DNA from 4 places in the Ensifer sp. ENS09 genome. Region 1 is predicted to be linked to each of the others. Evidence: riboswitches for the same ligand, from Rfam matches in the RefSeq annotation. Region 1 holds a riboswitch; each other region holds the start of a gene.
The links. Region 1 has a riboswitch for cobalamin ahead of IB267_RS15605 (ABC transporter substrate-binding protein). Riboswitches for the same ligand answer to the same signal wherever they lie in the genome.
Positions count from the first base shown of each region.

Region 2: linked by a shared signal. The riboswitch ahead of IB267_RS11040 (aromatic ring-hydroxylating dioxygenase subunit alpha) and the one ahead of IB267_RS15605 (ABC transporter substrate-binding protein) in region 1 are both predicted to bind cobalamin.
Region 3: linked by a shared signal. The riboswitch ahead of IB267_RS03690 (DUF1636 domain-containing protein) and the one ahead of IB267_RS15605 (ABC transporter substrate-binding protein) in region 1 are both predicted to bind cobalamin.
Region 4: linked by a shared signal. The riboswitch ahead of metE (5-methyltetrahydropteroyltriglutamate--homocysteine S-methyltransferase) and the one ahead of IB267_RS15605 (ABC transporter substrate-binding protein) in region 1 are both predicted to bind cobalamin.

Region 1 covers NZ_JACVBP010000003.1:123,008-128,480, reverse strand. The annotation lists gene IB267_RS15625 (class I SAM-dependent methyltransferase) at 1-40, opposite strand, end outside; gene IB267_RS15620 (pseudoazurin) at 37-474, opposite strand; gene IB267_RS15615 (ABC transporter ATP-binding protein) at 486-1,247, opposite strand; gene IB267_RS15610 (iron ABC transporter permease) at 1,244-2,296, opposite strand; gene IB267_RS15605 (ABC transporter substrate-binding protein) at 2,293-3,309, opposite strand; cobalamin riboswitch at 3,459-3,652, opposite strand; gene IB267_RS15600 (helix-turn-helix transcriptional regulator) at 3,845-4,168, opposite strand; gene IB267_RS15595 (DUF899 domain-containing protein) at 4,341-5,042, shown strand; gene IB267_RS15590 (S41 family peptidase) at 5,243-5,473, shown strand, end outside.
Region 2 covers NZ_JACVBP010000002.1:583,818-589,290, forward strand. The annotation lists partial or broken gene IB267_RS11030 (glycoside hydrolase family 25 protein) at 1-359, shown strand, start outside; gene IB267_RS11035 (hybrid-cluster NAD(P)-dependent oxidoreductase) at 581-1,675, opposite strand; gene IB267_RS11040 (aromatic ring-hydroxylating dioxygenase subunit alpha) at 1,677-2,921, opposite strand; cobalamin riboswitch at 3,025-3,226, opposite strand; gene IB267_RS11045 (DUF6656 family protein) at 3,544-4,143, shown strand; gene IB267_RS11050 (L-threonylcarbamoyladenylate synthase) at 4,221-5,195, shown strand; gene IB267_RS11055 (FAD-binding oxidoreductase) at 5,340-5,473, shown strand, end outside.
Region 3 covers NZ_JACVBP010000001.1:742,160-747,632, forward strand. The annotation lists gene IB267_RS03675 (iron ABC transporter permease) at 1-666, opposite strand, end outside; gene IB267_RS03680 (ABC transporter substrate-binding protein) at 670-1,623, opposite strand; gene IB267_RS03685 (ABC transporter ATP-binding protein) at 1,620-2,423, opposite strand; gene IB267_RS03690 (DUF1636 domain-containing protein) at 2,446-2,859, opposite strand; cobalamin riboswitch at 2,964-3,180, opposite strand; gene IB267_RS03695 (RidA family protein) at 3,365-3,841, opposite strand; gene aspT (aspartate-alanine antiporter) at 4,329-5,473, shown strand, end outside.
Region 4 covers NZ_JACVBP010000005.1:176,363-181,835, reverse strand. The annotation lists gene IB267_RS25430 (ABC transporter ATP-binding protein) at 1-911, opposite strand, end outside; gene IB267_RS25425 (metallophosphoesterase) at 908-1,750, opposite strand; gene IB267_RS25420 (LysR substrate-binding domain-containing protein) at 1,974-2,903, opposite strand; gene IB267_RS25415 (hypothetical protein) at 3,056-3,346, shown strand; cobalamin riboswitch at 3,365-3,585, shown strand; gene metE (5-methyltetrahydropteroyltriglutamate--homocysteine S-methyltransferase) at 3,686-5,473, shown strand, end outside.

The sequences.
Region 1 (5,473 bases):
AATTCGCGCGCCCTGCCCTTTCTTCGGTGTCGTTCGTCACTTTCCGAAACCGTTCCTGGCAAGGATCTCGTCAAACCGCTTGCGCGCCCGCGCCGGAACCTTGGCCGCCGCAAATCTTGCATCGACCTTCGCATCGCCGACACGGATCACCATAACCATTCCCATCGCGAAATGGGGCGAACACTTGATCCCGTAAAACCCTTCCGCGTCGAGCGTGACCTCGATCTCCTCGTTGATCCCGCCCTTGAAACCAGCGGTACCTTCGGGAACCATGCCGTCGACCGTCGCCGCGTTGTGGCCGCTGGTGGCTGCGATGAATTTCACCGTGTCGCCGGGGGCGACCTGGAGGAAGTCAGGCTCATAGACCATCGGTCCCGAAGCGTTACGGTTGAGCATCTTCACCTCGTGCATTTCGGCTTGGGCGAACTGGAAAGCGGTGAGAAACAGGGACAATCCGAGGAAAAGCGCGCGCATGTAAATCCTTGCTAGGCTGAATGAAAGCGGAAGATGGAGGTTCCGTCCTCGGGGTCGACGACGATGCTCGCACGAACACCGAAGACGGCGGCGATCCGTTCGACGGTCAGGACTTCACGCGGCGGCCCCAGCGCCACCAGCCGGCCGGCGGACATCATGCCGACGCGGTCGCAGCCGAAGGCCTGGTTGAGATCGTGCAAGGCGACCACGGAGGTTATCGGCAGGTCAGCCACCAGCCTCAGGATCGAAAGCTGGTGCTGGATATCCAGGTGATTTGTCGGCTCGTCGAGCAACAGGACCTGCGGCTGTTGCGCCAAGGCACGCGCCAGGTGAACCCGCTGGCGTTCCCCGCCGGAAAGTGTTGCCCACGAACGGTTTTCGAAGCCCGCCATATCGGTATCGTCGAGCGCTTGCCTGACGATCCGGTCGTCTTCGGCCGACCAGGGCTGCAGCGGCGTGAGCCAGGGCGTGCGGCCAAGTTCGACCGCATCGCGAACCGAGATCGCTTCCGTCGTCTCGGCTTGCTGCTCGAGGAAGGCGATCAATTGGGCAGCCTGGCGGCGCGGCATGGCGTGCAGCATCTGCCCGTTGATCCGCACCCCGCCCGAGGTCGACCGGACGATGCCGGCCAGCAGCCGCATCAAGGTCGATTTGCCGGAGCCGTTGGGGCCGACAAGGCCGAGTGTCTCTCCCTGCCGCACGGTCAGATCGACATGGGAAACGATCGCCTTGCCGCGGACGGACCAGCCGAGATCGCGTGCTTCCAGGATCATGATCGGCGCCTCCCGCGGATAAGGATCAGGGCAAAGGCCGGTGCCCCAACCAGGGCGGTGATCACGCCGATCGGCAGCACCTGGCCAGGAACGATCGTCCGCGACAGGATATCCGCGGCGATCAGAAAGACCGCCCCGATGAGAGCGGTTGCCGGGCCGAGCCGCCCGTGGCGCACGCCAACCAGGAACCGGGCCGCATGCGGTATCACGAGCCCGACGAAGCCGATGGAGCCGACAATGCTGACCATCACGGCCGTCACCAGCGCGGTAAGGCCGATCAGCACCATCTGGACGACGCGCACGGGTACGCCGAGCGACGCGGCGGATTCCGCCCCGAAGGAAAAAGCGTCGAGCGCACGGGCGTACCAGATGCAGGCCCCGAGCCCGACAAGGGCCACGGGCACGGCCAGCCAGACGTCCGGCCACCGCGCACCGCTGAGGTTGCCGAGCAGCCAGAACATGATGCCCCGCGCCTGCTCCGCATTGGCCGACTTGGTGATGATGAAAGAGGTCAGTGCGTTGAACAGTTGCGATCCGGCGATGCCGGCAAGCACGATCTGCCCCGTTCCGCGCAGGGTGACCCCGCCACCGGCGGCACGGGCGAGGATCGCCACCATGAGGAAAGCCGTCACGGCGCCGACAAAGGCGCCGAGCGACATGGAGACCGCGCCGGCCCCGAGGCCGGCGACGGTGACGGCCACTGCGCCGGTCGAGGCGCCGGCGGAAATGCCGAGAAGGTAGGGATCCGCCAGGGCGTTGCGCAGGAGGGACTGGAGCACCAGGCCCGAAACCGCGAGGCCCGCCCCGCAGCAGGCGGCAACGATCGCCCGCGGCAGGCGGTAGTTCCAGATGATCCCGACATCGATGGGATCGAGCCCATAGGTCGCGCCGAAAATCTTGTTCGCCAAGGTCTGGAGAACGGTCAAGACGGGTATCGGCGTTTCGCCGATGCAGGTTCCGGCAAGAACGGCGGCAAACAGAGCCAATGTCCCCGTGGCTGCCCGGCCAAGCCGGGAAGCAGGGACGCGCCGCGAGAGGCTGGTCTTCACTTCGCCAACCCGAAATCCTTAAGCGCAGCCGAGAGAACTTCGATGCCGGCGACCGTTCTGATCGTGGCGTCCATCGCGTGCGCATCCATGACGACGATGCGGTTGTTCTTCACCGCGTCCATCTGGCTGGCAACCGGATCGGTCTTCAGGAACTCGATCTTCTTCAGGTAGTCGTCGGCCGGAAAGCGCCGGCGATCCATCTTGGCGATGACGATCATGGTGGGGTTGGCCTTGGCGATCGTTTCCCAACCGACGACCGGCCATTCTTCGTCCGAGCCGACCACGTTGCGGATGCCGAGCTTATCCATCATGTAGGCAGGCGCTCCCTTCCGACCTGCCACATAGGGATCGATGTCCATCTCCGCGCTGGAGAACCAGAAGGCCGCAGACACATCCTTCAAATTGAGCGCCTTGGCCTGCTCGATGGCGTCGGCCTCACGCTTGGCGAGTTCTGCGACGAATGCTTCGCCTTTGTCTTGAACATCGAAGATCTGCGCGAGTTCACGCACGCCCTGATGGATGCTGTCAGTCGAGAAGAGCGCGCTTCGCGTGCCGTCCACACCCACCGAGTTGTCCTTGGCGACGCAGTCGGCCGGAAGGACATAGGTCGGAATTCCCACTTCGTGGAACTGGGTTCGGGTCGCAACGATCCCTTCGGGGCCGACGTGCCAGACGAACTGCACGGCGACGAGCCCCGGCTTCTTGGCGACGACGCTTTCAAAGCTCGGGTCGTTGTCCGCCAGGCGCGGAACCTTGGCATTGACCTCGGCAAATTCCGGCAGCACGTCATTGAACCAGACCGACGTGCCCGTAACCTTGTCGCCGAGGCCGAGCGAATAGAGAACCTCGGTTGCCGCCTGCCCGACGGTCGCCGAAGTCGCCGGTGCCTTGTCGAAGGTGATCGTCTCGCCGCAATTGTCCAGGGTCAGCGGATAGGCGGTGGGTTCGGCAGCAGCGGCGGTGGCGAAGAAGGCGAAGCCAGAGGCGGCAAGCAGGAAACACGAAGCGGTCATGGCACATTGTCTCCGATCTGTTGATCGCGCGGATCGGAGGGGACGAGCCAGGACGCAATGATCGAACCGATGTTCAAGAGAACATCGACAGCCGGCACTTGTGGCGCGACCAACGACATCGACAACCTCCCCGGACACCCCGCCCGGCTTGTTCAGTTACAGGTGTCGGTAGGTCTCCTGACTGACGGGTCTTGGCTCCCTCTCGGCCTTCCCGGACCATCGCCCAGTGGCATTTTCGAGAGAGGACTGGCCGCCTACAGTTGCGGGGGCAGTTTCGTTTCGCGGCGAGCCGCGGCGAATTCCCTGTTATTTCCTTTCGGAAACCGACGAGAATTCCCTACTCAACGAACGAGTGGAGCGCAAGCATGAAAGCGGCGCTTTCAAAACCACCTGCCAAGAAAGGTAGATATTCTTTCGCGTCTCGTAATTTCACTAAACATCACTCCCCTCAAATAGGGAGAACATTGGCGATTGTCGAAAACTATACACAAATGAACACTGTTTAAGCGATCCGTAATTCACGCCATCTTCAGACTTACCTTTCGAGATCAGCCTTCAGCCTGTCGAGAATAGTCACGACATGGGCGGCATAGTCGCTGATCCAGCGGTCGTGAATGTGCTTGATCGGCAGCGCATTGAGATAGTTCCAGCGCTCGCGTCCTGCCCGCCTGACGATGATCAAGTCGGCGTCCTCCAGCACCTTCAGATGCTGCATCACGGTGCAGCGATCCATGTCTGAAAAGGTCGCGCAGAGCATGCCCGTGGTCTGCGCCTCGCCCTTGAGACGATCGAGCATCGACCGCCTGCGCGGGTGAGCCAATGCCTTGAAAACCAGATCTTCGTCCTGCTCGCTTGACATGTTATGTTTTCACAACATATTGAAACCGGACGCAACGGAGACGGCGCCGATGAGACCGGTTTGCGAGCTTTCGCGAGCACTCCAACCGAGCCTGGTGGCTGGATGCCGTCGATCGGAGTTCAGCCTTGCACCGACACCTCAAGCAAACCGCCCAAAAGGGAGATGATTGAGAATGCTGCCTAAGATCGTTTCAATGGACGAGTGGCAAGCCGCACTCGAACAACAGATTGCCAGAGAGAAGGCACTCACCCGCGCACGCGATGAAGTGAGTGCCGAGCGCCGGCGCTTGCCGATGGTCAGGATCGACAAGGACTATTCGTTCGAGGGGCCTGAAGGCACGGTAAGCCTCGCCGACCTCTTCGACGGACGGCGGCAACTGATCGTCTATCACTTCATGTTCGCGCCCGGATGGAAGGCGGGCTGCGACGGCTGCTCCTGGGTCGTGGACGCGATGACCCATCCGGCGCATCTCAATGCACGCGATACGTCCATCGTGCTGATTTCGCGTGCGCCGCTGGAGACGCTGCAGAAATACCAGGCCCGGATGCAGTGGCAGCACCCGGTTTGGTACTCTTCCATGGCGAGCGACTTCAACCACGACATGGGAGCCACGGTCGCCGATCCGGATGACCCGACAAGGACCAGCGAGCGCCATGGCGTCAGCGTCTTCCTCAGGGAGGGCGATCATATCTACCGCACCTATTTCAACGGTGCGCGCGGCGTCGAGTACCTCGGCAGCATGTGGACCTATCTGGATCTGACGCCCTACGGTCGCCAGGAAACATGGGAAGCCTCTCCCGCGGGATGGCCGCAGACAGAACCCTACGTCTGGAACCGGCGGCACGACGAATACGGGACCGAACCGGCCTCCTGATTTTCCGCGGCGGCGAGCATGGAATTGTCGAGCCACCGTTCCTACGTCTTGTCTGGCCGATCGCCAGACCTGCGTCATTGCCGCGCGCCCCCGAACAGGGATCGCGGCAATGCTGAAGGGATGCCGCCGGCCCGGCAGGGAGCGCCGAATGTGGGGATGGATCGCGCTTCTAAGAGGCGCGCCGATGGGGGCGGCAATCGATGGGAAACGAGACGCAAAACCGCAAGGACGGTCCGGCACCGAGCGGCAAGAGGTTTTGGCGGCGACGCGGCGTTCGGATTGCATCGATCACGTTGGCCGCCGTGCTTCTCCTGGTGGTCGCGCCGCTTGCCGTCATTCTCTACCCAACACTGAAGACCTATCCCCGGAGCGACTTTCCGGCCGCAGCTTCGCGACTGGAACGCAACAGGCAGGACCTTGCCCATCTGCGG
Region 2 (5,473 bases), on a different contig from region 1:
GCAACTGGGACAGTTACGCGCTGTGGCAGTTCTCCTCGGGCATCAACTGCGGAAAGCGCCGCTGCCCCTACCGCGTGCCGGGAACGCTTGACGACATCGACGTCAATGTGGCGGCGATGTCGCCGCAGGCGCTGAAAGCGATCTGGGCACAAGGCGCCTTGCTGCCGGAAAAGCCGCTACCGCTGATGCTCGTCGCCCAAGCCGAGCGGGGAACGGGCATGCAGGCGGTCGCACGGGCGACCGCAATGTTTAGCGAGCCGCTGCTTGTCAGCCGCGCCGACGCTGCGAGCGGCGCCGGCAGCGGCGTCGACATGATGGTGACCGGCTCGATCGATTTCGCCCGCCAGGAGCGCGCCCTGCAGGTGGCGATTGCCGGCAATGAAGCCGCCCAGGGCACATGCCCGAAAACGGCGACCGGCACCGACGCCCCGGCAAGCGTTTCGGCCAATCCGATCCCCTGCAACGCGCCATAAGCCTGTCGCGTGAAAAAGGATCTCGCGCCAGGCTTTAAGCTCTCATCCTTTATGCACGTCGCTGCTGCAAAACCGCGACGCACTTCTCGCGACATGCATCGCCGCCCTCAGGCTTCGATCTGGACGTCGCCAAGTGGTCGCGAGCAACAGGCGAGGATGTAGCCTTCGTCGATCTCGTCGTCGAGAATGCCGCCATTGTGGTTCATCTCGACCTCGCCCGCGACCTTCATCACCCGGCAGGTGCCGCAGATGCCGCCTTCGCAGGCAGCGCCGATGCGCACCCCGTTGGCGCGCGCCGCCTGCAGGATCGTCTGGCCGGGCTTGGCCTCGACCTCCTTGCCGCTCATGGTGAAGGCGACCTTGGCCGCCTGGATCTCGCCCTCGTCACCGGCACCGGCGCGCACGGCGATCTCTTCCGCGGCGGGTGCCGCCGCCGGCTGGAAGCTCTCCTCGTGATAGCGGCCCATGTCGAAACCGGCCGATTTCAGCATCTCGCGCACGCCGCGCATGAAGGGTTCGGGGCCGCAGCAGAAGACGGTGCGGTCCATGAAATCGGGCGCAAGCAGCGGCAGCTTGGCGCCGTCGATGCGGCCGCGCAATCCGTGCCAGCCGTGGCGCGCCTCATGCCCCTCGACGATGAAGCCGAGGTTGAGCCCGGACATCTGCGTGGCCAGGACTTCCAGTTCCGAACGGAACAGCAGATCGTCCGGACGACGCGCGCAGGAGATGAAGGTCACATCCGTCTCGGGCACGCAATCCGCCATCCAGCGCGTCATCGACATCATCGGCGTGATGCCGGAGCCGGCCGAGATGAACAGATACTTGTCGCCCGGATGGCGCACGAAGCTGAAATCGCCGAGCGGACCGAAGGCGCGGAGCTTCATGCCCGGCTTCAGATGCTCGAACATCCAGCGGGTGCCGATGCTGTCGGCCTGCGCCTTCACCGTGACCGCGATTGAAAGCGGCCGCGATGGCGTCGACGACAGCGTGTAGGTCCGCATGACCGGCTCGTCGGCGACCGGCAGTTCGAGCGTTACGAATTGCCCGGGGAGATAGCGGAACCAGGCGGGCTTTTCGGCCCGGAAGGTGAAGGTCATGACATCGGCGGTCTCGACGACAGCCGATGTGCATTCGAGCATCTGCTGCCGATCGATCCAGACATGCAGCGCGTCGAAATGGTGAAACGAAGGGGCCATCTGCATGTCAGGCGACCCTTGAAAGCGGAGCCGCGTCGCCAGCAAGGCGCTGCTCCATGAACTTGCAGTACCACTCGACGAACTGCATCACGCCGCCTTCGTGCTCGGGCGAATACGGGCCGGGCTCATAGGCCGGCGAGCGGATGCCAAAGGCATTTTCTTCGACGATCTGGCGATCCTGATCGTTGGTCTCGGTCCAGACATGCGTCAGTTCCTCGAGATTGTAATCGACGCCTTCGACCGCATCCTTGTTGACCAGCCACTTCGTCGTCACTTGGGTAAGTTCAGGCCCGAGCGGCAGCACACGGAAGGTGATGGCGTGGTCGGCGAGCACATGGTTCCAGGTGGTCGGGTAGTGGAACATCAGAAGCGTGCCGATCTGGCTCTGGGAAACATCGGCCGACAGAGCCCGCCTGACGGCGCGCGCGCCCGACATGGTGTAGCTTTCGGCATTGTCGACGAGCGGCATGCGGGCGGCGCGGAACTGGCCGGTCGGCGACATCCTGAATTCGCTCGGCAAGCCTTCGGCCTCGCATTTCGCCCAATGTTCGGCGATCACGGGATCATCCTTGGCGCCCTGCACACCGGTCGCGGTCGGGGCTTCCGGATAGGTGCGGCAGAGTTCCGGGTGATTGGCGGCGCAATGGTAGCATTCGCGGTTGTTTTCCCAGACGAGCTTCCAGTTGCCCTTCTCGACGATAGTGCTTTCGAACGCGACCTTGGTTTCGCCGAGCCGGTGCGGCGCGAGATAGGGCAAGGCCATCTCACGGAACGCCGTGAAATCCATCGGCTTTTCCGACAAGTTGATGAAGATGTAGCCGCCGACCGTTTCGCAATGGATCGGCTTCAGGCTGTGGGCTGCCTTGTCGAAATCCTCGCCCATCTGCCGGGCGAAGAGCAGCGAGCCGTCGAGCTCGTACGTCCACTGGTGATAGGGACAGACGAGCTTGGCCGAGGAGCCCTTCTGTTGCGTGCAGACGCGCGAGCCGCGATGGCGGCAAGAGTTGTGCAATGCCCGGATGGCACCCTGGCGATCGCGGGTGATGACAACGGGGTAGTCGCCGACCTGGACGGTGAAATAATTGCCGGCCCGCGGGATCTCGCAGTCATGGCCGATGAACAGCCAATCCTTGTACCAGATGTTTTCCAGATCCTGCCGATAGTAGTCGGGATCGATATAAAAGGCCCGATCGAGGCTGTAGCCGTCGCGCCGGCCCTTCAGCTTTCGAAGCATATCGTTTCTGGTTTCCATGTCCTGTCCTCATGCGCCATGTCTTGGAGAGGCAGGACAGGAACCCGCACGAGCGCACGCCCATGCGTTGTCGGCTCCGATCCGGCTGCCCGCCGCAACCCGTTACGGTTATGTCCGTCAAGGCTGGTTTCCGGGCTCAGGAGCCGTCCCTTCGGACCAGCCCGGCGCCTTCCCGGACGAACCGTCCAGTGGCCTTTGCCGAGGCTTTCGCTCCACCACCGTTGCGGGGGCAGCGCCGGGATTTGACCGGCTTCCCAATTCTCCGACTTCTCTTCGAAGACGGCACCTTGAGTAAAGATATGTAATCGCGGAAACCGCCCTGGCAGCTGCCGGATAGCGACATCCAATTCCAGAATGACGACACGGGAAAAACCGCCATCAACGGCGCCTGTCTTAGAATTTTTACACTACAAACATATAGATAGCCCACGTCTTGGGCATTTGCCGCCTTTTGCGGCGCGGGCGGCGCAGACGCGGGAAAGCTTCGCCCGTTTGCGACATCCCATCGGATGGGGAACGCTCATGATGCAGCCAGAAGGCAATCATTCATTAACCATGAGCCGCTAGCCTAGCCGGCAGACGAGAGAGGTCCTGCAGGCAGGCAGATGGCGCGCTGACGATCATGGCAAAGTTGAGATACTACGACGCGGCAGCCGAGGCGCCGCCGACAATCCCGCCGAAGACGGCGGTTCATACCGAATTCCTGCGCACGGGCCGGATCAATCGCAGGCAATGGGTGCCGAGCGAACGGCGCTACCTGAGCTATGAGGAAGTTGCGGACAGGACGGGCAAGAAGCTCAACACCGCCGGCGACACGACCCATAAGCGGATCAACGGGTTTCACACCTCGATCCAGTTCCCGAAGATGATCTTCCACCGCACGCTCGTCGGCCGGCCGCATCTCGGCTACTGTCACGTGACGGCGGCGCGCACGCCGGTTACTCCCTCCAAGGACATCACCTGGTCCTTCTACTTCGCCAACTTCTACTGCGACCTCGGCCACGAGACGCATTTTTTCGAAGGCATCCAGCCCGGCTATTCGCGCATGTATTTCGCCGTTGCCATCGAACCGGGCGCGGAAGCCGGCCAAATGGTCATCAACCGCAATTTTCGTGACAACGGTCTGCTGTTTCGCACCGACGATCCCAAGGTCGCACTGAAAAACGTGCTGATGCTCGGCGCCAAAGATGACGCGTTGCGCCGCATCATCCGCAGCCTCTGAGCCGAACCGGTTGCTTCAAAGAAAATCGTTCTGTTTTTCCGGTGCGTCCGTTAAGGAAGCGTCGGAAAGGAAACGGCATGGCTGAGATCATCGATACGGATAGGGAACCGGACCGCGCGATCGCGCGTGCCTGCGCCGTTCTTGCCGAAGGCGAACCGGTCGCCATTCCGACCGAGACCGTCTACGGCCTTGCCGCCGACGCCACCAACCCTGATGCGATCAGCCGCATCTACGAGATGAAGGGGCGCCCGCGCTTCAATCCGTTGATCTCGCATGTCTCCGACATGGCGATGGCCGAAGCCCATGTGCACTTCGATCCGGTTTCCCGGCAGCTGGCCGAAGCCTTCTGGCCCGGCCCGCTGACGCTGATCCTTCGGCAGCGCGCCGACAGCACGGTTCATGCGCTGGCGTCCGCCGGCCTCGACACGCTCGGCATCCGCATGCCCGACGGTTTCTCGCGCCGGGTCATCGCCCGCTTCGGACGGCCATTGGCTGCGCCCAGCGCCAATACTTCAGGCAAGATCAGCCCGACCAGTGCGGCCCATGTCGAGGCCGATCTCGGTGGAAAACTGAAGCTGATCCTCGACGCCGGCCAGGCCCAGATCGGCCTTGAATCGACGATCATCAAGGTCGATGGCGACGAGATCCGGCTGCTTCGGCCGGGTGGCCTCGATGCTGCCGAGATCGAACGCCTGCTCGGCCGTCCGGTGATCCGGCCGGAGACGGCGGGAGCGACGATCGAGGCGCCGGGCATGCTTGCCTCGCACTATGCGCCCGGCGCTGCCGTGCGGCTCGATGCCACCGAGGTGCATGCCGGCGAAGCCTTGATCCGTTTCGGCGGCAATCGGATTGCCGGCGAGGAACAGGCGGCCATCGTTCTCGACCTCAGCCCGACCGGCAATCTGCGCGAAGCCGCCGCCAATCTCTTCGACTACATGAAACGGGCGGATGCCAGCGGCGCAGAGACCATCGCCTTCGGGGCCATCCCTTCGGACGGGCTGGGGGAAGCCATCATCGATCGGTTGCAGCGGGCAGCCGCACCACGAGGGTAAGATGGCGTGCGGCATTTTCCGCGCACCCGCCCTCACCGAACGGCACCCATTGCGGTTATGATCGCCGCCGACCAGGAACCGAGGATCCCATCCTCAGATCGACCGATCCGATAGCGCGCGCAGGCGCAATGCGAAGTGAGGCCCATGAGCACCCTTCCCTCTCCCGAATTCATCGCCTCCTTCGCCGACATCGTCGGAAGCGCCAACGTGTTGACGGCCGAACCGGACAAGGCGCGTTATCTCGTCGAATCGCGTGGACTTTACCGTGGCACGACGCC
Region 3 (5,473 bases), on a different contig from region 1:
ATAGACGAGCTGCGACCATTGCGCCAGACCAAGGCCGCCGAGCATCCAGAAGATGACCGTGTGGGTCGCCCTCGGATCCCCAAGGAAAATCATGAGGTTGCCGACGGACGTTAAGACGAAGGCGACCGCGACCCCGGCGAGCACCAGGCGGTCGGCGCTGCTGCCGAGCACGCGGGAGACATAGGCGACCAGCACGGTTGCGAGCAGCGCGCCGGCAAAGGCAAAGAGCGGCACCGTGGCAAGGCCGAGGATCATGCCGGTGTGCAGCAGCGCCACGATCGCGCCAAGCGCTCCACCGGAGGAAACGCCGAGCAGATGCGGATCAGCGAGCGGATTGCGCGTGACCGCCTGCAGCACGGCGCCCGTCAGCCCCAGTCCGGCCCCGACGAGGCCTGCCAACATCACCCGCGGCAGGCGCACGTCCCAGACGATGCTCTCGCGGCCCGCCGACCAGAAGACCTCGACGCTACCGGGCGAAATCTTGCTGGCGATGATCGACCAGATGGTTGCAACCGGGATCTGCGCCGAGCCGAGCGATACGGCGGCCGTCACCGTCAGGAGGAGCAGCAGCAGGCCCGCGGCAAGGCCGAGACCGCTGCGGGCCACCCGTTGAGACGCGGCACGCGGAACCGCAACGGTGTCAGCCGACGTATCCTCAGCCAGCATCGGTTACAGGCCTTCGCCGTGAAAGGTCTTGGCGAGACGGGCGATGGCGTCGATGTTGCGCGGCCCCGGCGTCGCCTCGACATAGTCGAGCACGACGAAGCGATCGTTCCTGACGGCATCGACATTCTTGAATGCCGGATTGGTCTTCATGAAGGCTATCTTGTCCTCGGCCTTCACCTCGCCGTAGTTGACGATGACCACCACTTCCGGATTGCGCTCGATCACCGGCTCCCAGGAGATCTCCACCCAGCTCTTGTCGACATCGTCCATGATGTTGGCGCCGCCGGCGGCCTCGATCATCGCCGTCGGAATGCCGAAGCGGCCGGAGGTGAAGGGCTTCTCCTCGCCGGAATCATAGACAAAGACCCGTGTCGGCTGTGCCTTGCCGGCATTCGCCTTGGTGATTTCGGCAAGCTGGCGGCGGTAGCCGTCAACAAGCGTCTCGGCGCGATCCTCGACGCCGAAAATGCGGCCGAGATTGAGAAGATCGACGAACATGTCGTCCATCGTCGGCTTTGCCTTGGCCATCACGTGGATGCAGGATTCGGTCAGCTCGTAGACGCCGATCTTGAAGGGCGCCAAGGTTTCGGGCGTGACCTCGCCGCCGACCTTCATGCCGTAGTTCCAGCCGGCAAAGAGGAAGTCGGCGTCGGCGTTGAGCAACACTTCCTTGGTCGGATACTTCTCCGAAAGCTCCGGCAGTTCCTTGACGCCTTCGCGCAGCTTCTCGTCCAGCGTCTTCCAGCCGGAAACGCCGGTATAGCCGACCATGCGATCCTGCAGCCTCAGCGCCAGCATCATCTCCACCAGGTTGACGTCGTTGGCGATCGCGCGCTGCGGCGCCGCGTCGAAGGTCACCTCGCGGTTGCAGCTCTTGACCGTGACCGGATAGGCGAGCGCCGGCGTGGCGGCGGCCAGCACGAAAAGAAGGGAAAATGGGGCAATATTGATCTTCATGAAATAGATCCCTGTCGAGGAAGTGAAAAGGAAAATCGGGCGCCGCCGCCGGCGGCATTGTGAACGGTGGCAGTGACGCCGAAGGCGGCCGAAAGTTCGCCGGGGCTGAGCACCTCTTCGGGCGTGCCGAAGGCCGTCAGCCGCCCGGCAGTCAGGATCGCGACGTCGGTCGCAAACTCGGCGGCGAGATTGATGTCGTGCAGCGTCGAGACGATCGTCAGCTTCAGCGTCTGCAGCAACTCGAGGATTTCGAGCTGGTGACGGATGTCGAGATGGTTGGTCGGCTCGTCGAGGATGATGATGCGCGGCTCCTGCGCCAGCGCGCGGGCGATCAGCACCCGCTGCTTCTCACCGCCCGAAAGCGTCGAGAACTGGCGACCGGCAAGATGCGCGAGATCGAGATGCGCCAGCGCATGCTGTACCCGATCGCGGTCGAAATCGCTCCAGCCGCTCAAGCCTTCCCGCCGCGGAATGCGCCCCATCATCACGACGTCGCGCACGCTGAAGGGAAAGTCGCCGGGCATTTCCTGAAGGACGACGGCGATCGTCCTTGCTGCCTCGCGCGCCGAGATCGACCAGAGATCGATGCCATCGACCGAAACACGGCCGGAGTTCGGCTGCACCGCCCGGTAGAGGCAGCGCAGGAGCGAGGTCTTGCCGGCACCGTTCGGCCCGAGGATCGCAAGCCGGCTGCCCGCCGCGATCGAAAAGCCGATGTCCTTGACCAGCGTCAGCCCCGCGCGCGGCCCCCAGTGGAGGCCCTCGACCTTGAGTGCCGCTCCCGTCGCCGTACAGCTCATGGGTTGATCCCTCCCCGCGCCCTCATTGGAAGTGCCCGCCGAGGTCTTCGGAAACGAGCATCGCTGCGGGGATGCGGGCAAGCGTCTTGCCTTTCAACCCGCGTGGCCGCTCGGCCGCCCGCGTCATGCCATCGCCACGCTCGGCATAGGTTGTGGCAAAGCGTACGAGATCGTCGATGTCTTCGTCCGGCGAGACGTCGCCGAAGAGATAGGTTGCCTTCCCCGTCGCCTGGAAGGCGATGGTGCAGGGCCGCGTGCAGGCCGCCATGCACACCGTGCCGGCAATCGAGAAGTCACGATCGAGCGGCGCGCCGAGTGCGGCAATGCTGCCGTTCAGCCGCTTGATCAGCTCGGCACCGGGCGCGCAGGGGCCACCGGTGAAGCGGCAATCGGTGCAGACCGTTATCTTGTGCTGTCGGAAATTCGGCTCAGCCATTCCTGCCCTCCGCCGGACTGACGGCAAGAGATGGCGAAACGGCAGAAGGACGGATAGCCGTCGTGCGAAAGCCAGTTCTTTTCCATCGGAACACCCCGTCCGTTGTGGTTGATCGGTTCGATGGCAGGTCTCCTGGCTCGCGGGTCGTGGCGCATCCACGTCTTCCCGGCTGATCGCCAGTGACATGGTGTGAATGCGCTTTCCGCTCACAGTTGCGGGGGCAGCCACGGTTTCGGCCCCATCAGGGTCGTCCGTTCCGTGTTCCCTTTTCAGCCGCCTCCGCATTGTCGCGGACGCAGCACCATCACCGCCTTCCTCGCATGAATCGGCGGGGGAGACAACCGCACGGCACAGGCGGGAAGGATCTATCAACATGCGGCGTATCGTCATGCGCAATTCGTTATTAAATAACATTACATCATGCAAGCCGAAAATTGAGCGTCGGACACGATCCGACGCTCCACGGCCGGAATCCGCCTTGCGGCCGACAGGCGGCCGTGCCGCCTCAGAACTCCGGCGGAAAGAGCTCGGCCGTCAGCGTCACCGCCACCGCGGCGTTGCCCGGCAGGTTGCGCACGCCGCAGACGGAGCGGATATGGCCGGCCCTTTCGCCAAAGGCGGCAGCCAGAAACTCGGAGGCGCCGTCGAGCACCTTCGGATGATCGAGGAAATCCTCGGTGCAGGCGACATGCCCCTCCAGCCGGACGATCTGGCGAATGCGCTCGAAACGGCCGAGATGTTCGTGGATCTGCGCCAGCGCGTTGAGCACCGCCAGCTCGGCCGCCTTGCGCCCCTCGTCGATCGTCACGTCGCGCCCGAGCAGCCCCGTATGCACGAAGCGCCCGTCGAGCAGCGGCCCCTGCATCGAGACATGAAGCATCTCGCCCGCCTCGATCACCGCGCGATAAGCGCCGAGCGGCTTCGGCGGCGTTGGAAGCTGAACGCCAAGCGCCCCCAGCCTACGGATAACCTCATCCATCATTGCTCCCCCTCCTCGTCACCTTACGAACCGGCCGCGCTTGCGGAGACGATGCCGCGTTTCATCTCGACCCTTCGAAGTTCTGTCGCCCCTATCGCAAGCAGAAAGGCCCATCATTCCTTGCGCCTCCAGCCGTATGTTCAAGCATAGCCAAGAGAAAACGCCTCATGCCTCACGTTGCGAGATAACATTACGAATTACAACACCAGAGTTGAAGTTCCGGCGCGATCCGGCCGCGCGCATCCGTCTTTCGATCGCAGGCGGCGGACGCATCGCGGCGCCTGCGAGTGCGCACCCCAAGTAAAACCGCTGAAATGTAACATACGTTACGCTCACGTAACCCTATGCCGGTTGAGAATTTCGACGACCGAGGCAACAATTGCCGGAATTAAGATTGGGCATCGACGAGATCCGAAAACAAGCTCAACTTAGCCGCGCAGATCCCGAAATGAAGTGATGGCAACTCAACTTTCTGAAGGGAATAGCAGCAGTGAACCCCATCGATTTTTTCGTCGACACGCTTCGGACCTATCCACCCGTCGCCGTCTTCCTCGCCCTCGGCATCGGCTTCCTCATCGGTCCGATCAAGGTCGCGGGGTTCAACCTTGGAAATGTCACCGCCACGCTGCTTGCGGGCGTTCTCATCGGGCAGCTGGGCATCCAGGTTTCCGGTGACCTGAAATCAACGCTGTTCCTGATCTTCCTCTTCGCCGTAGGCTACGGCGTAGGCCCGCAATTCGTGCGGGGCCTAAGCACCGACGGGCCGAAACAGATCGCCTTTGCGCTCTCGGTCCTCGTGCTCTGCCTCATCGTTCCCTATCTCTGCGCGCTAATCGCCGGGCTTCCGCTCGGCTACGGCGCCGGCATGTATGCCGGTTCGCAGACGATTTCGGCGGCTATCGGCGTCGCCACGGACCAGATCAACTCGCTGGGGCTGACACCGGAACAGGCCAAGACCTTCTCCGACCAGATCCCGATCGCCTACGCGGTCACGTATATCTGGGGCACGATCGGCTCGGCGATCATCCTCGCCCAACTCGGTCCGAAGCTTCTCGGCATCGACCTTCCGGCGGCCTGCCGGGAATACGAGGCCAAGCTCGGCGGCGGCACATCCAGCGCCGAGCCCGGCATCACCAGCGCCTACCACGACTTCGGTCTTCGGGCCTACCGGATCGATGCGGCAAGCGGCCTGACCGGGACGCCGGTCAAGAACCTGCTTCCCGGCATCCGCGTCTATGTCGAGCGGGTCCGGCGCGGCAGCGAGATCATCGAAGCGGACGGCAACACCGTACTGCAGCCCGGCGACGTCGTCGCCTTCTCCGGCCGGCGTGCCCTGCTCGTCGAGAATCTCGATTCGAAGCTTGTCGAGGTCGAGGACAAGGAACTGCTGAATGCCGAAGCCGAAGTCCTCGATGTCTACGTGACCAGCAAGGCGCTCGCCGGCAAGACGCTTGCGGAAGTCAGCACCATGGACTGGGCGCGTGGCGTCTATGCCCGCAAGATCATCCGCTCGCTGGTCGAGATCCCGGTCTTGCCCGGGACCACCGTCGAGCGCGGCGACATCGTTACCATCGGCGGGGCCAAGCAGCATGTCGAAGCCGCGATCAAGGCGCTCGGTTTTGCCGACCGTCCCGT
Region 4 (5,473 bases), on a different contig from region 1:
CCTGCCGTATGGAAGCGCACGAATTCCGGGCGGATTGCGAGCTTCACCGGTGCATCCGGCGCCTGCCCGCGGCTTGCCAGAAGCACGAGATCGCCGAAGCGCACGATGCTTGCCGTATCCGTGCGGGTTTCGAGCACGTTGATCTTCGGCTGGCCAAGGAAGCGCGCAACCTCGATATGGGAGGGGTTGTCGTAGATCTCCTTCGGGCTCGCCAGTTGCAAGAGATTGCCGCCGATCATGACGGCGACGCGGTCGGCCATCGACAGCGCTTCGGACTGGTCGTGCGTGACATAGAGTGTCGGCACGCCGGCGCGGCGGTGCAGGTCGACGATTTCGCCGCGGGCATGGACGCGCAGGTTGGCGTCGAGATTGGAGAGCGGCTCATCCATCAGGAAGACGGCCGGGCGGCGCACCATGGCGCGGGCAAGCGCTACGCGCTGGCGCTGGCCGCCGGACATCTGGCCGGGCTTGCGGTCGAGCAGATGATCGATCTTCAGCGCTCCGGCCATCTCCTTGACCTGGCGCTGGATATCGCTGCGGATCTGCTTCTGCCCCGGCAGGAGATTGCCGATGACCGGCAAGCGCTGCATCGCCGTCAGGCGCCGCATGGCGAGCGGCACCGAAATGTTTTGACCTGCGGTCAGGTGCGGATAGAGCGCGTAGGACTGGAACACCATCGCCACGTTGCGATCGGCCGCCGCCATCCGCGCGACACTGCGGCCGCCGATCACGATCTCGCCGGCATCGCCGTGATCGAGGCCCGCGACGATGCGCAGAAGCGTGCTCTTGCCGCAGCCGGAAGGGCCGACGAGCGCAATGAACTCGCCGGCTTCCGCCTCCAGGCTGACGCCCTTCAGGATGGCGTTGCCGCCATAGGACTTGGTGATGCCATCCAGCGAAAGCACGCTCATTGCGCTGCCTCCACGCGAACCTTCTTCTTGGCGGCGAGCGGATAAACGTCCTCGACGATCGGGTCGAGCACGTGGCTCGTCAGACCCGGCACCGCCACGATTTCGCTGGTCACGCCGGCATCGGTGAGTTCGTGCACGACGGCACCGACCAGCCGCTCGCCCGGCATCGGCCGTTCCAGCGTGTCGATGATGAAGGAGGTCGGCGGCGCCCAGACGAGCGACGTCCCGGCATGTTCGCCGGTCCAGGCCCAGTGCAGGTGACCGCTTGCATGCAACGCCACCTCGGCTTCGGCGAAAAGATCAAAGAGGCGCTGGCGCTGGCGGGGACGGATGCCCCAGTAGCCGGTGTCGCCCTCGGCCGGGTCGTCGACGAAGAGCGGCTTGTGGGCGAAGACCGCCACCCGGCGACCGTCGCGACCAAGCAGTTGTTCCTCCAGCCAGGCAAATTGCCTGTCTTCTTCCTCGTCTTCGAAGCCGATCAGCAGGCTGTTGAGGCCGAGCAGCCGCCAGTCGCCATGGTCGCGGCCCCAGTAGTCCGGACCGGCGAGACGGCGCCAGCGGGCAAGCCGGACGGGATCCACAGGCTGGTGCGAGCCCGGCAGATGGCCGACATCGTGATTGCCGGGAACGATCGCGACCGGCATCGAGAGCTGACCGATCAGATCGAGCGAGAAGGTGATATCGTCCTCATGGTCGGCACCATCGATGGTGACATCGCCCGTGTGGATGACGAGATCGGGTTTTACCGCCTCGATCCAGGCGCGAACCGGTTCCCAATTGCCGTTGAAATGGCTTTTGGCGGGGCTGAGATGGGTGTCGCTGATCTGGACGATTTTCATGGAAACGGGCCTCCGACGATGGCTTGCGGTATCCGCGTCGGAGGGCTGTCTTCTCCCCTTCTCTGCGGTTGGCCGCAGTCTTTAGGGAGCCGCCATGTCAGTTTGGTAACAGCCGTTCTCAGCTGATTTTCAGTTTCTCCATGAAAGCGTCATTTTCAGAAGCCCGGCCGGCGCGAACCGGCACACGCGGCACCAGATGCGTCTGCTACTTCTTTCCCCAGGCTCACCACTTTGCGCCGAGTTCGCCCCGAAAAGATGCCGGACAGGACTGCTCCATGACGGTCGCAAGCATCGCATTCGACGCGTCTGCTTCCGCGACGACCCAGTCGCGAAAGGCCTGGATCTTCTTCTGCCGCCTGGTGCTTTGCGGATAAACCAGCCAATAGGCGCGGCCGTCGCGCACCACATGCTCGAACGGCCGGATCAGCCGGCCGCTCTTCAGTTCATCCATCAGGAAGGTCGAGACGGCAATCGCCATGCCGTGATCCGCCAGGATGGTGGCGACATCCATCGCCTGGACGTCGAAGATCAGCTCGGTACCATTGCTCGCCGGCGGCTCGACGCCGGTTTCGATCATCCACCGCCGCCACCAGTTGGCATTGCCGAAACGCCGGATCCTCAGAACATCGGCGGGCTCCTTGAGTTGATGTTTCTCCAGGAAGGACGGCGTGCAGACCGGCACGTAATCGAGCGGAAACAAGGGAAAGACATCGTTTCCCGGCCAGTCGCCGGCACCGCTGCGCACCGCGAGATCGATAGCGTCACGCTTGAAATCGACCAGCTCGGTCGACATGTGGACCCTGATGCTGATGTTCGGATGCGCGGTCTGGAAGGTGGCGAGCCGCTGGCCGAGCCAGCTCGAAACGACGGTCGGTAGCACCGAAATGTGCAGGTGATGTTCGGTCTTGTCGGCAATCTCCGAGAAGGCCGCCCCTAAAAGATCGATCGCTTCGGTTACCTTTGGCGCCAGCTGCCGCCCGGCACCGGTCAGCCGCACCTCGCGCGGAAGGCGGACAAAGAGCGGCGCGCCGATGCGTTCCTCCAACAACCGGATCTGATAGCTGACGGCCGCCTGCGTCATGCCAAGCTCTTCGGCGGCGCGGGTGAAACTCAGGTGCCTGGCGGCGGCCTCAAAGGCGCGCACTGCACTCATAGGGGGAATCTTGCTCATGACGCTGAGATAAGCATTCTTTATGCCAGCATGCGAGAAATCGCTTTGCGCGAAACGCCAAAAAACCTCACTTTTTTCGCGAACACACGCCTTGTAGAGAAGTGAGGATAGCAATGCTTAGCGCAGTGCGATCAATGATTTACCATGCCCTGAATTGGGCCGACAGGACCCTCAGTGCTCCGGTCGACATAGACACGTTCAACGAGTTCCAGCTCCGGGATATCGGCCTGACGCGGGACCAGGAACATATCCGTGCGCACGTCGGCGACACCGCGGATCCGTGGCACTGGCCGGAGGAGCCCAAGCCCGTGCCGGTGCAACCCGCCGCGAAAGCAGTTTGCAGCGAAGGACCGCGCATTGGCCGCGTTTCGCCCCGCGCCCAGGCCGGAGAGAATAAAGACATAAGCATTTCTTTATGCGATTGACGGCCGAGCGATTGCAGGGCATTGTCCAGGCATCGTGGTTCTGCGCCTCGCCATCCGGCGGGGCGGAGCTAAGAGGGAATTCGGTGCGGCGCTGACAAGCGCCCAGGCCGGAGCTGCCCCCGCAACTGTAGGCGGAGAGCGGCCGTTCGATGATGTCACTGAGGAAGACGCCTCGGGAAGACGGAACGGTCCGCGTTGACCCGCAAGCCAGGAGACCTGCCGCGATGAACAACGTCCACGGGCGGGGTGTCCGATGGGGCGCGTTGACGACGCGGGACACTTCTCGCGTCGCGGATGCGTCGCATTCAAGCCTTGCCCTTCAACCTTCGGGGTAAGGAAATGACCATCAAGACTGCCAATCTCGGCTTCCCGCGCATCGGCCGACACCGCGAACTGAAATTCGCGCTTGAACGCTACTGGTCCGGCAAGATCAGCCGTGACGACCTTTTCGACGTCGGCCGCCGGCTTCGGGCCGAAAACTGGGCGGCGCAAAAGGCGCGCGGCATCGACATCCTCCCTTCGAACGATTTCTCGTTCTACGACCACGTGCTCGATACTGCCGTGCTCGTCGGTGCGGTCCCGGCCGCCTATGGCTGGAAGGGCGGTCCCGTCGATCTCGATACCTATTTCGCCATGGCGCGCGGCTCGACCGGTTCGCCCTGCGCTTCCGGTTGCACGCATGCGGGTGACGGCGGCAACGCCGCACTCGAGATGACCAAGTGGTTCGATACCAACTACCACTACATGGTGCCCGAATTCGAAGCGGATCAACGCTTTGCGCTGACGCATAACCGGCCGCTCGAAGCCTTTCTCGAGGCCGAAGCCCTCGGCTATCGAACCCGCCCGGTCCTGCTTGGCCCGGTGACCTTCCTCAAGCTCGGCAAGGCGAAGGGCGGAGATTTCGATCCCCTGGATCTGATCGAACGCTTGCTTCCCGTTTACGTCGAGCTGCTAACCGAACTTGCCAATGCCGGCGCCGACTGGGTTCAGATCGACGAGCCTAGTCTGGTGCTCGATCTCACCAACCGGGAAAGGCAGGCCCTGGACCTTGCCTATCATACGTTCCGGGCGAAGGTTCCCGGGCTCCGGATCATGCTTGCGACCTATTTCGGCGCGATCGGCGACAATATGGTGAGCGCCCTGGCGCTGCCGATCGCGGGCCTGCATGTCGATCTCGTGCGCGCGCCGCAGCAGATCGAGGTCCTCCTCCAGTCCGCTCCGGCTGACCGAGTGCTGTCGCTCGGCATCATCGACGGCCGCAACGTCTGGAGGACGGATCTTGCCGGCCTGTTGCGCCGCCTGCAGCCGCTCATCTCCGCCCATGGCCGGGACCGGATCGAGCTTGCGCCCTCGTGCTCGCTCCTGCATGTGCCCGTCGACCTCGATCTGGAACAGGCGCTCGACCCGGAGCTTGCCTCGTGGCTCGCTTTCGCCGTGCAGAAGCTCGACGAGTTGAGCCTTCTTGCCCGCGCCTTCGAGCCGGGGCTTGCCCATCCGGAAAGGGCCTTTGCGGCATCGAGCGAAGCTGCCAAGGCGCGTCTGACGTCGCTCAGGATCCATGATCCACTCGTTGCCGGGCGACTGAAGGCGCTGACGGCAGCCGACAGCGAGCGCCGGCCTCCCTTCCCGGCCCGTCGCGCGCTCCAGGCGGACGCGCTGCCGTTGCCGCTTTTCCCGACGACGACGATCGGCTCCTTCCCGCAGACGCCGGAAGTACGGCAGGCCCGTTCCCTGCATGCCAAGGGCGAACTCAGCTATGTCGACTACACCGCCTATCTGCGCCGGGAGACCGAGCAGGCGGTGCGCTGGCAGGAGGAGATCGGCATCGACGTGCTGGTACATGGCGAGTTCGAGCGCAATGACATGGTGCAGTATTTCGGCGAGCAGCTCTCGGGCTACGCCTTTACCCGAAGTGGCTGGGTACAGAGCTACGGTTCGCGCTACGTGCGCCCGCCGATCATCTTCGGCGACGTTTCTCGGCCAAACCCGATGACGGTCGAATGGGCGGCCTTTGCACAGTCACTGACCGATCGACCGGTCAAGGGCATGCTAACGGGTCCGGTCACCATGCTGCAATGGTCCTTCGTGCGCGACGACCTGCCGCGGTCGGTGGTGTGCCGGCAGATC